Linked DNA regions of Immundisolibacter sp.. The protein of the gene in region 1 interacts with the protein of each later gene in a pairwise test. Links are inferred from orthologs where the notes say so. Each region holds a gene or a part of one and is shown on either strand. Other genes may lie near its edges. The genes, in order: rpe and eno.

The links.
Region 2: the proteins of rpe (region 1) and eno interact in binary tests that used the Escherichia coli proteins (3 or more experiments, as listed by UniProt). The link is inferred for Immundisolibacter sp. from one-to-one orthologs.

The regions. Positions count from the first base shown.
Region 1 is NZ_JACIZD010000001.1:18,671-22,738, forward strand. The notes cover bases 725-3,460. They hold rpe (ribulose-phosphate 3-epimerase), read right to left. Parts: upstream 2,561-3,460; coding sequence 1,889-2,560; downstream 725-1,888. Other genes in these bases: trpE (anthranilate synthase component I), read right to left, coding at 725-1,844; H5U26_RS00100 (phosphomannomutase/phosphoglucomutase), read right to left, coding at 2,563-3,460. Outside these bases: more of trpE, read right to left, coding at 363-724; more of H5U26_RS00100, read right to left, coding at 3,461-3,948; dut (dUTP diphosphatase), read right to left, coding at 3,983-4,068. UniProt on the Escherichia coli protein: Catalyzes the reversible epimerization of D-ribulose 5-phosphate to D-xylulose 5-phosphate.
Region 2 is NZ_JACIZD010000003.1:228,121-237,335, reverse strand. What follows is about bases 1-2,973. They hold eno (phosphopyruvate hydratase), read left to right. Parts: upstream 1-825; coding sequence 826-2,121; downstream 2,122-2,973. Other genes in these bases: ispD (2-C-methyl-D-erythritol 4-phosphate cytidylyltransferase), read left to right, coding at 2,404-2,973; H5U26_RS07125 (septum formation initiator family protein), read left to right, coding at 2,127-2,396; kdsA (3-deoxy-8-phosphooctulonate synthase), read left to right, coding at 1-818. Outside these bases: more of ispD, read left to right, coding at 2,974-3,147; ispF (2-C-methyl-D-erythritol 2,4-cyclodiphosphate synthase), read left to right, coding at 3,147-3,620; H5U26_RS07110 (MBL fold metallo-hydrolase), read right to left, coding at 3,802-4,680; H5U26_RS07105 (NUDIX domain-containing protein), read right to left, coding at 4,677-5,498; H5U26_RS07100 (DUF748 domain-containing protein), read left to right, coding at 5,611-8,433; H5U26_RS07095 (NAD(P)-dependent oxidoreductase), read left to right, coding at 8,556-9,215. UniProt on the Escherichia coli protein: Catalyzes the reversible conversion of 2-phosphoglycerate (2-PG) into phosphoenolpyruvate (PEP). It is essential for the degradation of carbohydrates via glycolysis.

The DNA.
Region 1 (4,068 bases):
ACCCACCAGACTCTCAACCATTGCAAATCAACGCATTATGTATGCACCATGGAACTCGGTGGCATCCGGTGGAGCTCAATCGTAGTTGTCGAGCATGAAAACCATGCGCGCGGGGTCTCGGTGGCAGTGGGGCACAAACGCAAAGGGCGCGTATTTTCCGCTCAATGGCGGCGCAGGGGAAATCGCCCTGCCAGCCATCGGGAGACCGGACATTTTTCAGTCGGGGCTCAAGCCGGGCGCCACTGCGGCCGGTGCCCGGGAGGGACCTGGCCCAAGCACCCGCCCTGTAACGCCCCCTTTTTGAACCCGGCGCATTGCAGGCGCGCGGTTGCCTCAGATGCTGCCGGCCCGCTCCAACGCCCTCACGCCACCGCGTCCAGCCCGGCCTGCGCCATCTCGGCCGCCCGCAGCAGGGCGCGGGCCTTGTTCTCGGTTTCCTGCCATTCGCTCTCGGGCACCGAGTCGGCCACGATGCCGGCCGCTGCCTGCACGTACAACTGGCCATCCTTCACGATACCGGTACGAATCGCGATCGCCAGGTCCATGTCGCCCGAATAGCTGAGGTAACCGCAGGCGCCGCCATAAATGCCGCGCTTGACCGGTTCCAGCTCGTCGATGAGTTCCATCGCCCGCACCTTGGGCGCGCCGGTCAGCGTACCGGCCGGGAAGCTCGCCCGCAGCACATCCAGGTTGCCCATGCCCGGCCGCAGCAGGCCTTCCACGTTCGACACGATGTGCATGACGTGCGAGTAGCGCTCGATCACCATCTCGTCGGTGACCTCGACGCTGCCGATCTGCGCAATCCGGCCGATGTCGTTGCGGGCCAGGTCGATCAGCATCACATGCTCGGCGCGCTCCTTCGGATCGGCCAGCAACTCGTCGGCGAGGCGACGGTCCTCCTCGGGCGTGGCGCCGCGCGGGCGGGTGCCGGCCAGCGGACGGATGGTGACGCGGGTGCCGGCGGCGGTCGCCTCCTGGCGCACCAGGATTTCCGGCGAAGCACCGACGACCTGGAACTCGCCAAAGTCGTAGAAGTACATGTACGGCGAGGGATTGAGCGAGCGCAGCGCCCGGTACAGCGTCAGCGGCGACTGCGCAAAGGGCGTGCGGATGCGCTGGCCGACCTGCACCTGCATCAAGTCGCCGGCGGCAATGTAGTCCTTGGCACGTGCCACGGCGGCCAGGAAATCGGCCTTGGCGAAACCGCGCACCGATTCGCTGACGGCACCCGGCGGACTGGCCGGCGGCGCCAGCGGACTGCGCAACCGGACAAGCAAGGTGCGCAGGCGCGCCATGCCCGCCGCGTAGGCATCCGGCATGGCCGGATCGACGTAGACGATCAGGTAGATCTTGCCGGCCAGGTTGTCGACCACGGCCAGTTCCTGCGTCTCCAGCAGCAGCAGGTCCGGCGTGCCGATCTCGTCCGGCTGGTCGAAGCGGGCCAGCCGCGGCTCGATGTAGCGCACCGCGTCGTAGCCGAAATAGCCGGCCAGCCCGCCGCAGAAACGCGGCATGTCCGGCGGCACGTACACGCGCTGACGCTGCTGGTAGCGCTCGACGAAATCGAGCGGATTGCCGTCATCGCGCTCGATCACCACACCGTCCTCAACCACCTCGGTCGCGAAACCGCGGCTGCGCAGCAAACGCCGCGCCGGCAGGCCGATGAAGGAATAGCGCCCGAAACGCTCGCCGCCGACCACCGATTCCAGCAGGAAGCTGTTCGGTGCGTTCGCCAACTTCAGGTACAGCGACAGCGGGGTGTCGAGGTCGGCGTAGGTCTCCAGCGTCAGCGGGATGCGGTCGTAACCTTGCGCGGCAAGGGCGGCAAATTGGGCGTGATCCATGGCGCGGGCGGCGGGCGGCAAAAAAGGCCGGCAGTCTTGGCCGCTCAGGGAGCGCCGTCAAGCGCCGCGCGCATGGCGGCAAGGGTGGCCGCGTAATCGGGCGAGTTGAACACTGCCGAGCCGGCGACGAAGGTGTCGGCGCCGGCCCGCGCCACCTGCGCGATGTTGTCGACCTTGATGCCGCCGTCGACCTGCAGGCGAATGTCCCGCCCGCTGGCGTCTATCCGCGTGCGCACCTGCGCCAGCTTCGGCAGCGTGGACGGGATGAAGCTCTGCCCCCCGAAGCCCGGGTTCACCGACATCAGCAGGATCAGGTCCAGCCGCTCCATGACGTGATCCAGATGACACAGCGGCGTGGCGGGATTCAGCACCAGCCCGGCCTGGCAGCCGTGGTCGCGGATCAGCGACAGCGTGCGGTCGACATGCCGCGAAGCCTCCGGGTGAAAGCCGATCAGGCTGGCGCCGGCGGCGGCGAATGCCGGCACCAGCGCATCGACCGGCTGCACCATCAGATGCACGTCCAGGAAAGCCTGCGGCGCGTGGCGGCGCAGCGCCTCGACCACCAGCGGGCCAATGGTCAGGTTCGGCACGTAGTGGTTGTCCATCACATCGACGTGGATCCAGTCCGCGCCCGCCGCCAGCACGGCGTCCACTTCGGCGCCCAGGCGCGAGAAATCGGCCGACAGGATGGAAGGAGAGATGATGTAGTTCGACATGGTCAGAATGGCAGTGTCAGATCGGGCCGGACGCGCGCGAACAGCGCCCGGAATTGCGCCTCGATGCGCTCCAGCGCCGCCTGGTCGTCGGCCTCGAAGCGCATCACCAGCACCGGCGTGGTGTTGGAGGCCCGCACCAGGCCAAATCCGTCCGGATAATCGGCGCGGATGCCGTCGAGCGTGCTCACATCGGCGCCCGGAAAATCGGCCGCGGCGGTCAGGGTCTTCATCAGCGCGAAGTGCTCGCCTTCCTGCAGGTGCAAATGCAGCTCGGGCGTGCTGGCCGAGTCCGGGATGGCGGCGAAGACCTGCTCCGGCGTTTCAGCCTGGCGACTGAGGTACTCCAGCAGCCGGCAGGCGGCGTACACGCCGTCATCAAAGCCGTACCAGCGTTCCTTGAAGAAGATGTGCCCGCTCATCTCGCCGGCCAGCGCGGCGCCGGTCTCGGCCATCTTGGCCTTGACCAGCGAGTGGCCGGTCTTCCACATCAGCGGCCGGCCGCCGGCGGCGGCGATGGCACGCGGCAGGTGGCGCGTGCACTTGACGTCGAACAGGATGGTGGCGCCCGGCACGCGCGAGAGCACGTCGCGCGCAAACAGGATCATCAGCCGGTCGGCGAACACGATGCGCCCGCTGGCGGTGACCACGCCCAGGCGGTCGCCGTCGCCGTCGAAGGCCACGCCAAGGTCGAGACCTTTTTCGCGCACGCAGGCGATCAGATCCTGCAGGTTCTCCGGCTTGGTCGGGTCCGGGTGGTGGTTCGGAAAATTGCCGTCCACCTCGGCGAACAGCGGCACCACCTCGCAGCCGAGCGCCTCGATCAGCGCCGGCGCGCTGGCGCCGGCCACGCCGTTGCCGCAGTCGACGCCCACGCGCAGGCGCCGGGCCAGCTTCACGTCGCCCAGGATGCGCTCGCGGTACGGGGCGAGCGCGTCGGCCTCGCGCACGTGGCCGAAGCCGGTTTCAAGATCGTCCGCCTCGATCAGCGCGCGGATGCCCAGGATGTCCTCGCCGGACAAGGTCTTGCCGGCCACGACGATCTTCAGGCCGTTGTAATCGGGCGGGTTGTGGCTGCCGGTGACCGCCACGCCGCAGCCGGTGTCGAATTCGTAGCTTGCGAAATAGACCACCGGCGTCGGCACCATGCCGACGTCGATCACGCCGCAGCCGCTGGCCGCCAGGCCGCGCACCAGCGCATCGGACAGCGCCGGTCCCGACAGGCGCCCGTCGCGGCCTACGACCACCTCGCGGCAGCCGGCGCGGCGCACCAGCGTGCCGATGGCGCGGCCGATCTGGTACACGCCGACCTCGGTCAGGCTCTGGCCGACCACGCCGCGGATGTCGTAGGCGCGGAAGATTTCCAGGGGTGGCAGGCTCGCTGCGTTCATTGCGCGCTCGTCAGGTTGGGTTGAAAGGCAATTCTCAATCGCGGCCGGTGTGGCCAAAACCGCCGGCGCCGCGCGCCGACGGCGTGAAGCTGTCCACCACCGCAAACTCGGCCCGCACCA
Region 2 (9,215 bases), on another replicon or contig:
ACCGGCCGCTGTTCCTGATCGCCGGGCCGTGCGTGGCGGAAAGCCGCCAGCTGGCGCTCGACACCGCCGCCACGCTCAAGGACATCTGCGCCCGGCTGGGCGTGCCGTTCATCTTCAAGGCCTCGTTCGACAAGGCCAATCGCAGTTCCGGCAAGTCCTTTCGCGGTCCGGGCCGGGACGCCGGCCTGGCGATCCTGGCCGAGGTGCGCGAGACGCTCGGCGTGCCGGTACTGACCGACGTGCACACACCGGATGACGTGCAGGCCGCCGCGCAGGTGGTGGACGTGCTGCAGACGCCGGCCTTTCTGTGCCGCCAGACCGATCTGATCGAAGCCGCCGCCGCCAGCGGCAAGCCGGTCAACATCAAGAAGGGCCAGTTCCTGGCGCCGGACGACATGGCGCAGGTGGTGGCCAAGGCCAACGCCGCCGGCGGCGAAGGCCGGGTCATGGTGTGCGAGCGCGGCGTGTCCTTCGGTTACCACAACCTGGTGGTCGACATGCGCGGCCTGGCCGTGATGCGGCAAACCGGCTGCCCGGTGGTGTTCGACGCCACGCACTCGGTGCAACTGCCCGGCGGGCAGGGCGACCGTTCCGGCGGCCAGCGCGAATTCGTGCCGGTGCTGGCGCGGGCCGCCGTGGCCGCCGGCGTGGCCGGACTGTTCATGGAAACCCACCCCGACCCGGCCCGCGCGCTGTCCGACGGACCCAACGCCTGGCCGCTGGACCGCATGGAAAACCTGCTGCAAACCCTGGTCAGCCTGGACCGCACCGTCAAGGCCGCCGGTTTTGCCGAGCAGGCCCTGATGCAATCAACCTGAGACCCCGATGAGCACGATCGTCGATATCAAGGCCCGCGAAATCCTCGACTCGCGCGGCTTTCCCACCGTGGAAGTGGACGTCCTGACCGACAGCGGCCAGCTGGGCCGGGCGGCGGTGCCCTCGGGCGCCTCCACCGGTTCGCGCGAAGCGCTGGAACTGCGCGACGGCGACGCTGCCCGCTATGGCGGCAAGGGCGTGCGCAAGGCGGTCGACAACGTGCTGCGGGAAATCCTGCCGGCGGTGCGCGGCCTGGACCCGGCCGACCAGCGCGGCCTGGACGACGTGCTGCTCAAACTCGACGGCACCGACAACAAGGCGCGCCTGGGCGCCAACGCCACACTGGCGGTGTCCCTGGCGGCCGCCCATGCGGCCGCCGCGGCGCGCGGGCTGCCGCTGTACCGGCACATCAACCTGCTGTGCGGCGGCGTCGACATGTGCCTGCCGGTGCCGATGATGAACATCCTGAACGGCGGCGCGCATGCCGACAACAGCGTCGACTTGCAGGAATTCATGGTCATCCCGGCCGGCATGCCGAGCTTCTCGGAAGCCCTGCGCTGCGGCGCCGAGATTTTCCAGGCCCTCAAGCGCCGCCTGCGCGCACGGGGCCTTAACACCGCCGTCGGCGACGAAGGCGGCTTCGCGCCGGATCTCGCCTCGAACGAAGAAGCCTTGAAGGTGGTGCTCGACAGCATCGGCGATGCCGGCTATGCCGCCGGGACACAGGTGCTGCTGGCGCTCGACGTGGCCAGCAGCGAGTTCTACAAGGCTGGCCGCTACGAGCTCGAATCCGAGAAGCGCAGCCTGACGTCGGCCGAATTCGTTGCGTACCTGGCCGATCTGGCCGACCGCTACCCGGTGATCTCCATCGAGGACGGCCAGGCCGAGGACGACTGGGACGGCTGGAAGCTGCTCACCGAGCGCCTGGGCAAGCGCGTGCAGCTGGTCGGCGACGACCTGTTCGTGACCAACCCGGCCACGCTGCAGAAGGGCATCACGGCCGGCGTGGCCAACTCCATCCTGATCAAGGTGAACCAGATCGGCACGCTGTCGGAAACGCTGGACGCCGTGCGCCTGGCGCGCAGCGCCGGCTACACGGCGGTGATCTCGCACCGCTCGGGCGAGACCGAGGACACCACCATCGCCGACATCGCGGTCGGCAGCGGCGCCGGGCAGATCAAGACCGGCTCGCTGTCCCGCTCGGACCGGGTGGCCAAATACAACCGCCTGCTGCGCATCGAGCAGGAGCTGGGTGCCGCGGCGCGCTATCCGGGCGCCGGCGTGTTCGGGTCGCTCGCCCGCTGATGCCCATGCGCGCCGGCCTGCTTGCGCTGTTGCTGGTCATGCTCGGCCTGCAACACCGTTTGCTGGTGGCGCCCGGCAACCTGTTCGAGCTTGGCGAGCTGCAGGACCGGGTCGTGCGCGAACGCGACGCGGTCGACCAGCTGGCCGAACGCAACGCGCAGCTCACGGCCGAGGTCGAGGACCTGCGCAGCGGCGTGACTGCCGTGGAAGACCGCGCCCGCAGCGAGCTTGGCATGATCAAGCCCGGCGAGACCTTCATCCGCGTCATCGAGTAGGCGTCCGGTGGCGGAAGCCCTGCCGAGCGCCGACCACTGGGCGATCGTGCCCGCCGCCGGCATCGGCGTGCGCATGGGCGCGGACCTGCCCAAGCAGTACCTGCCGCTGGCCGGCGCACCCGTGCTGGTGCACACCCTCGAACGCCTGGCCGCACACCCGCGCGTCGCCGGCATCGTGCTGGCGCTGCGCGAGGCCGATCCGTACTGGCAGGCGCTCGGCTTCACCTGCGCCAAACCGCTGCAGGTGGTGACCGGTGGCGCCAGCCGTGGCGCGTCCGTGCTGGCCGCACTCGACTGGCTGGCCGACCGCCAGCAGCCGCAAACGCCAGTGCTGGTGCACGACGCCGTGCGCCCGCTGCTGCATGCGGGCGACATCCACAGCCTGTGCGCCGAGCCGCTGGAGGAGCACGGCTGCCTGCTGGCCACGCCGCTGACCGACACCGTAAAGCGCGCCGACGCCGCCGGCCGGGTGCGCGAAACCGTGCCGCGCGAGGGCCTGTGGACGGTGCAGACGCCGCAGCGGTTTCGGCTTGATGTGCTGCGGACGGCGCTGGCCGGTGCGCTGGCTGCCGACCAGGAACCCACCGACGAGGCCCAGGCCATGGAAAGCGCAGGCTTTCGCCCGCGCCTGCTGGCCGGCCGGCGCGACAACATCAAGATCACCGTGGCGCAGGACCTGCCCCTGGCCGAGTGCCTGCTGGCCGCGCAAGCGCGCTTCGATCGCACTGCCCAAAGCACCCCGGAGACCTGATGCGCATCGGCCACGGCTACGACCTGCACGCCCTGGCGCCCGCCCGACCCCTGGTGCTGGGTGGCGTCCAGATCCCCCACAGCCACGGCCCGATTGCGCACTCCGATGGTGACGTGCTGCTGCACGCCCTGGCCGACGCGCTGCTGGGCGCGGCGGCCCTGGGCGACATCGGCCAGCACTTTCCGGACACCGATCCGGCCTATGCAGGCGCAGACAGCCGCCTGCTCTTGCGGCGCGTGGTTGCGCTGGTACGCGAAGCCGGTTACTCGGTGGTCAACATCGACGCCACCGTGCTGGCGCAGCGGCCCAAGCTCGCCCCGCATCGGGACGCCATGCGCGCCAACATCGCCGCCGATCTGGGCCTCGACATCGACGCCGTCAGCGTCAAGGCCACCACCACCGAGGGCCTGGGTCCGGTCGGCCGCGGCGAGGCGATCGCCGCCCACGCCGTGTGCCTGCTGGCGCGCGCCTGATCAGAAGCGACCCGCCACGACCCGCTGTAGCGGCTTCGCTGCGCGATGGACGACGGACCGGCCCTACGCGAGGACGCATCGCCCGGCGAGCCGGGCTCCAGTCCTCCGATGACTCACTGGTAGCCACTGATTCTGGCAGCGCGTGCCGGCGCTGCGGGAAGCTGAATACCTCCGTGTTTCGTTAGACGACCCGCCGCCACACTGCGGCGCGGCCATCACCCTGCACCCGCCCTTCCGCCGCCAGCTTGATCAGATGCGCATAAACCGACAGTTCGGCCAATGCGTGCAGGGCCTTCGGGACGCCGACGTAGAGTTCGGCCACCAGGTCCGGGATGCTGCGCCCGCCCCCACCCTCCAGCACCTTGAGAATGGCCGCCTCGCGCGCCAGGCGGTGGTCGATGACCTGTTGCACGGTGGCCTGCGCGCCTTCCATGAGCCGGCCGTGCCCGGGGGCGATACGCTCGACGGGCTCCTGCTGCAGGCGCCGCAAGGACGCCAGATAGGCCGCCATGTCGCCATCGGGCGGCGCGATCACCACCGTGGTGCCATCCATCAGATGGTCGCCGGCGAACAGCAGGCGCTGCGTTTCGAGCAGGTAGCAGATGTGGTCGGCGGCGTGGCCGGGTGTGCGCAGGGCGCGCAGCGGACCGGCGTCGGTCGGCAGGATATCGCCATCGGCCAGTACCCGGTCGGGCGCGAAGCCCGGCGTGCTGACGCCGGCCAGCGCGATGCCGCTGCCGTACACCGGCACGCCGCAGTCGCGGGCCAGTTCCCGCGCGCCGGGGGCGTGGTCCGGGTGGGCGTGCGTGACCAGCACGGCGGTGATGGCATCGCCTGCGGCGCGCTTGATGGCATCCAGATGCGCCGGGGCGTCGCAGGCCGGATCGATGACCAGCACCTGACGGCTGCCGACCAGATAGGTATTGGTGCCGGGGCCGGTCATCAGGCCCGGATTGGGCGCGGTGATGCGCCGCACGCCGGGCCACACGTCGACGGCCGCCGCGAATGGGAACTCGGCGCGGATCTGTGGCGTATCGAAGGGGTTGCCGGCAGCGTTCACAGGGCCACTCCACGCAGGTCGATTTCTTCCACGCCTTCCGGCAGCGGCAGGCGCACCCGCTCGGGCTTGCCGTCGGCGCCGATGATCAGTTGCGGCAGTATCGCCGGCACCTGCCCGATGCTGCGTACCGCCGCCAGCAGGGCATCGACCGTCGGGTACCGGGCCAGGAATTCGAGCTGCTTGCGCGTGGCCGGTACCAGGTTGAAGCCGCCGGCCGCGTGCCGCGCCAGGGCCTCCTGCGGACGGACCCAGCAATGGTCGACGGTTTCCTCGCCGTCGTGCAGTGGTTCCTGACCGAGCGGCGCCCGGCACAGGAAAAACCGCGTGTCGTAGCGCCGCGGCATGCCCTCGGGCGTGATCCAGTGGCTGTAGTAATGGACCTGGTCCAGCGGCAGGCGCAGGTGCTCGCGTTCGCAGATGGCCGCCAGCGTGGTCTGACCGGCATTCAGCGCCGCCCGGTACGCCGCGAAGCGCTGCTGCGTTGCCGGCTCGTGCAGGCTCAAGGTCTGCCCGGCGGCATCGGCCGCCAGCAGCACGCCGGCTTCCTCGAAACACTCGCGAATCGCCGCCAGGTAGAACGCCAGGCCGCCTTGGGCGATGCCCAGACGCGCGCTGGCCTGGCGGGCGTCGAGCCCGCTGCACACACGCTGTGCCTGCGCGCCGCCGTCGCTGCGGTCGACCCCGCCGCCGGGGAATACATAAGCCCCGGCATTGAAATCGCTCTTGACCGTGCGCAGCAGCATGAACACATCGAAGCCCGGCGCGCCGTCGCCCGCCTCGCGCACCAGCACCACCGTGGCGGCATCTCGAAGGGTCATGGTCGTCTGCTCCGTATGAGGGGTCAGCGCAGGCTGACTGAACGGCCATTATGGCCCGCACGGATGGCCGGCCGGCTCGCTCGTGCCGCTTTCGCGGCTTAAGATCGGGACCATGCGCGCCTTCCTGGCAATAGCGAACCTGCGCCACCGCTGTCGTTGGCGCTGCCTGCTCATGCTGGCGTTGCTGGCCGCACTTGTGGCGGCTGCAATGGCCGTGCCCGAGCGCGCCCGGCTCTACGCCGAGCAGACCCTCGCCGAAACCACCGGCGGCACCGCCCATGTGGCAGCGCTCGATTTCGACCCTTTGCGGCTGGCGCTGCGGATCGACGGCCTGCACCTGAGCGATCCCGATGGCGCCCTGCTGCTGGCGGTGGACAGTGCCATGGCCGACCTTGCGGTCGACTCCCTGTGGACACGCAGCGTGCATCTTGACGCCTTGACGGTACGCGGTGCGCGCGGGCAGCTCGGTCTCCTGGAGGGCGGCGGCATCAGCCCGCAACTGCCGGCCGGCGGCGGCGATGGCGGTCCGCCGCCGCGGCTGCGCATCGACCGGATGAACGTCGATGGCAGCGCGCTTGTCGTGCGCGACGCCAGTGCACGGCCGGCGGCCGCGCTGCGCCTGACCGATCTGGTCGTGTCGATGGCCGGCTTCGACAGCCAGGCCGCAGAACCGATTCCCGTGCTGTTGCGGGGCCGCGCAGGCGGCGGCACGCTGCGCCTGCAGGCCGATCTCGTGCCGGCGCCGCTGGCGCTCGACGGCCGCTTCTCATTGCAGGGCATCGACGCCGAACCGGCGCTGGCCTACCTGGAACGCGCGCTACCCCTGAAAGCGCGTGGGGGAAAAATCGACGCCAACGCCACGCTATCGCTGGCTGCCGGCGGGGCGGTGCGACTCAGCGACGGTCGCATGAGCCTGCGCCAGACCGCGCTTGCCGATGCCAGCGACGCCCCGCTGGCGCAGATTGCCGAACTGGCCGTGGATGAACTGGCCCTCGATCTGGCCGCCCGGCGCGTGTCCGTGGGCCGGATCAGCGGACGCGACAACTGGTTGGCGCTGGCGCGGGCAGCCGACGGACGAATCAACCTTCAGGACTTGACCCGCCAGGCCGGCAACGACGAAACGGATCCCGCCGGCCCAAGCTGGCAGGTCACGCTGGGCGCCCTGGCGCTGACCGGCCAGCGCCTGAGCATCAGCGATGAAACGGTGCAGCCGGCGCTGCACCAGGACCTCACGCTGGAGCAGGTCGACATCGGTGCGCTGGGCGCGCCGGACAAGGTGCCGGTGAGCCTCACCGGCAGCCTGGCGGACGGTGGCACCTTCGGGCTGGCCGGCGAGGCGGTGTTGCCAGCCGGCCCGGCCGAGCTTGAAATCACCGCCAAGGGCCTGCCCCTGCCGCCGCTGGCGCCCTACCTGCCGGACGTCGGCCCGGTCGCCTTGCGCAGCGGTACGGCAGCGGCCACCGGACAGCTGACGCTCGGCGGGCCGGGGCCGGAATTCCGCGGCCAGGTCACGCTGTCCCGTGTCGATCTGTGGGACACCGAACGCGACGAGGCGCTGCTGGCGCTGCGCACGCTGCGCGTGGATCAGCTGCAGGCCAGCGCGCAGGGCGTCACGTCCAGCAAGATCTGGATCAACCGGCCAGTGCTGCGGGCTGTCATCACCGAGAACCGGCAAAGCAACCTGTCGCGCTTCGGGCCACGCGACGTGGCGCCAGTCACCGACTCACCAGTGACCAACGATGGCCCCGGGCCGGCGCCGATGCGCTTCGCAGTCGACACGGTGCGCGTCAGTCGCGGCACGCTCCACATCGAAGACCACAGCCTGACGCCGCATTTCGCGGTCAGCATCGAGCAGCTGAAAGGCAACATCGACGGCCTGGCGAGTGATGCCACGCAGCCGGCGCGCGTCGTGCTGAACGGTCGCATCGACCAGTACGCGCCAGCCACGGTCGAGGGCAGCTTTACCGTCGGCGTACCGCGCGAAGCCGCGTTCAAGCTGTCCTTCACCGGGGTCGAGATGGCGACCTTCACGCCCTACGTGAGCAGGTTTGCCGGCTACCGCATCGAGCGCGGCACGCTGGACGTGGACCTCGATTACACGGTAAGCGGGCCACAGGTGATCGGCAACAACCGAATCATCCTCAACCGTCTGGTGCTGGGCGAGCGGGTGGACAGTCCGGACGCGCTCGACCTGCCGCTGACCCTGGCCCTGGCAGTGCTCAAGGACTCGCGCGGAGTCATCGACGTCGCCCTGCCGCTGCGCGGCGATCTCTCGAACCCGCAGTTCGACTACGGCGCCCTGATCGGCAAGGCGATCAGGGCGCTCGTGGTCAAGGCGGTGAAAACACCCTTCACCCTGCTGGCGCGCCTGGTCGGCGGCAAGGCAAAAGACCTGCGGACAGTCGCGTTCGCCCCCGGCAGCGCGCAGTTGCCGGCGGCGCAGATGGAACCCCTGCAGAAAGTGGCGCAGGCCCTCATCGCGCGGCCGCAGCTCACGCTGCACATCCACCCGCTGGCAGACCAGAACGACGCCCGGGCCCTGGCGCAGCAGGCGCTGGGGGCGGCCCTCGGCCAGGCGGGCGGTGAAGATGATGATCCGTTCGAGGGCGATGCCGACTGGACCGAGCGCCTGATCGCGCTGTACGAAGAGCGTTTCGGCAACGAGCCGCCGGCAGTGCCCGCACCGGCCGATACCCAGCCGACTGCTGCCGAGCAGCGCGCCGCGGCGGCGCGCGCCGGGCGTGAGCGCCTGCTGGCCGCCATGGCTCCGGATACGGCGGCCCTGCGGGCGCTGGCGCAGGCACGCGGCGAGGCAATCCGCGCCGCACTGATGGACAATGGCGTGCCGGTCCGGCGCCTGACTATCGTGCTGCCGGCCGAGGATGCGCCGCTGCAGCCTTCGGCCACCAGCGAACTGGTGCTGGCGACTTCCTGAGGAAACGCACCGTTCGCGGCGACGGCGCCGCTCCCACACTCTTCGAGGCGGTGTGGGAGGCCCGCTCCCGGGCCGAATGCGCATGGATTCATTTTCAAGCCACGACACAAGAGGAGAGACCCGTGACAATTCTGGTAACCGGCGGCTGTGGCCTGGTGGGCTCGTTTGCGGTGCGCGAGGCGGCGGCTCGCGGCGTGCCGGTGGCGGCCTTCGACATGGTCTTGAAAACCGAACTGCTGGCCGACATCCGCGACAAGGTCACGCTGATGCAGGGCAACGTGCTGCACGCGCCGGACCTGTACCGGGCGGTGCGCGAGCTGGACGTGACGCGCATCCTGCACACGGCGAGCTTCCTCACCCCCGGCGCCTACGCGCGGCCCTACGCCAACGCCGAGCTGACCATCATGGGCACGCTGAACGTGCTCGAATGCGCCCGCGCCATGGGCATCAAGCGCGTCAGCTACGTGTCCACCGGCAAGACCGGGTGGACCGGCGCGGCCTTCTCCGGAACGCTCAATACCGGCAAGTTCGACATCCCCGCCGATCCCTACGCCAGCGCCAAGGTCGGCGCCGAGCTGCTGGCCAACGACTATCGCCAGCTGTACGACCTGGACGTGCGCATCCTGCGCCTGGGCGGGCAGGTGTACGGGCCGGGCTTCGCCTTTGCCGGCGCCGTCGGCCAGGGCCTGCAGCCGTTCATCGAGAAGCCGCTGCGCGGCGAGCCGGTGCACTACGACAATCCGCTGCTGGCCTACTCGGCACCCATCATCCCCATGCTGTAC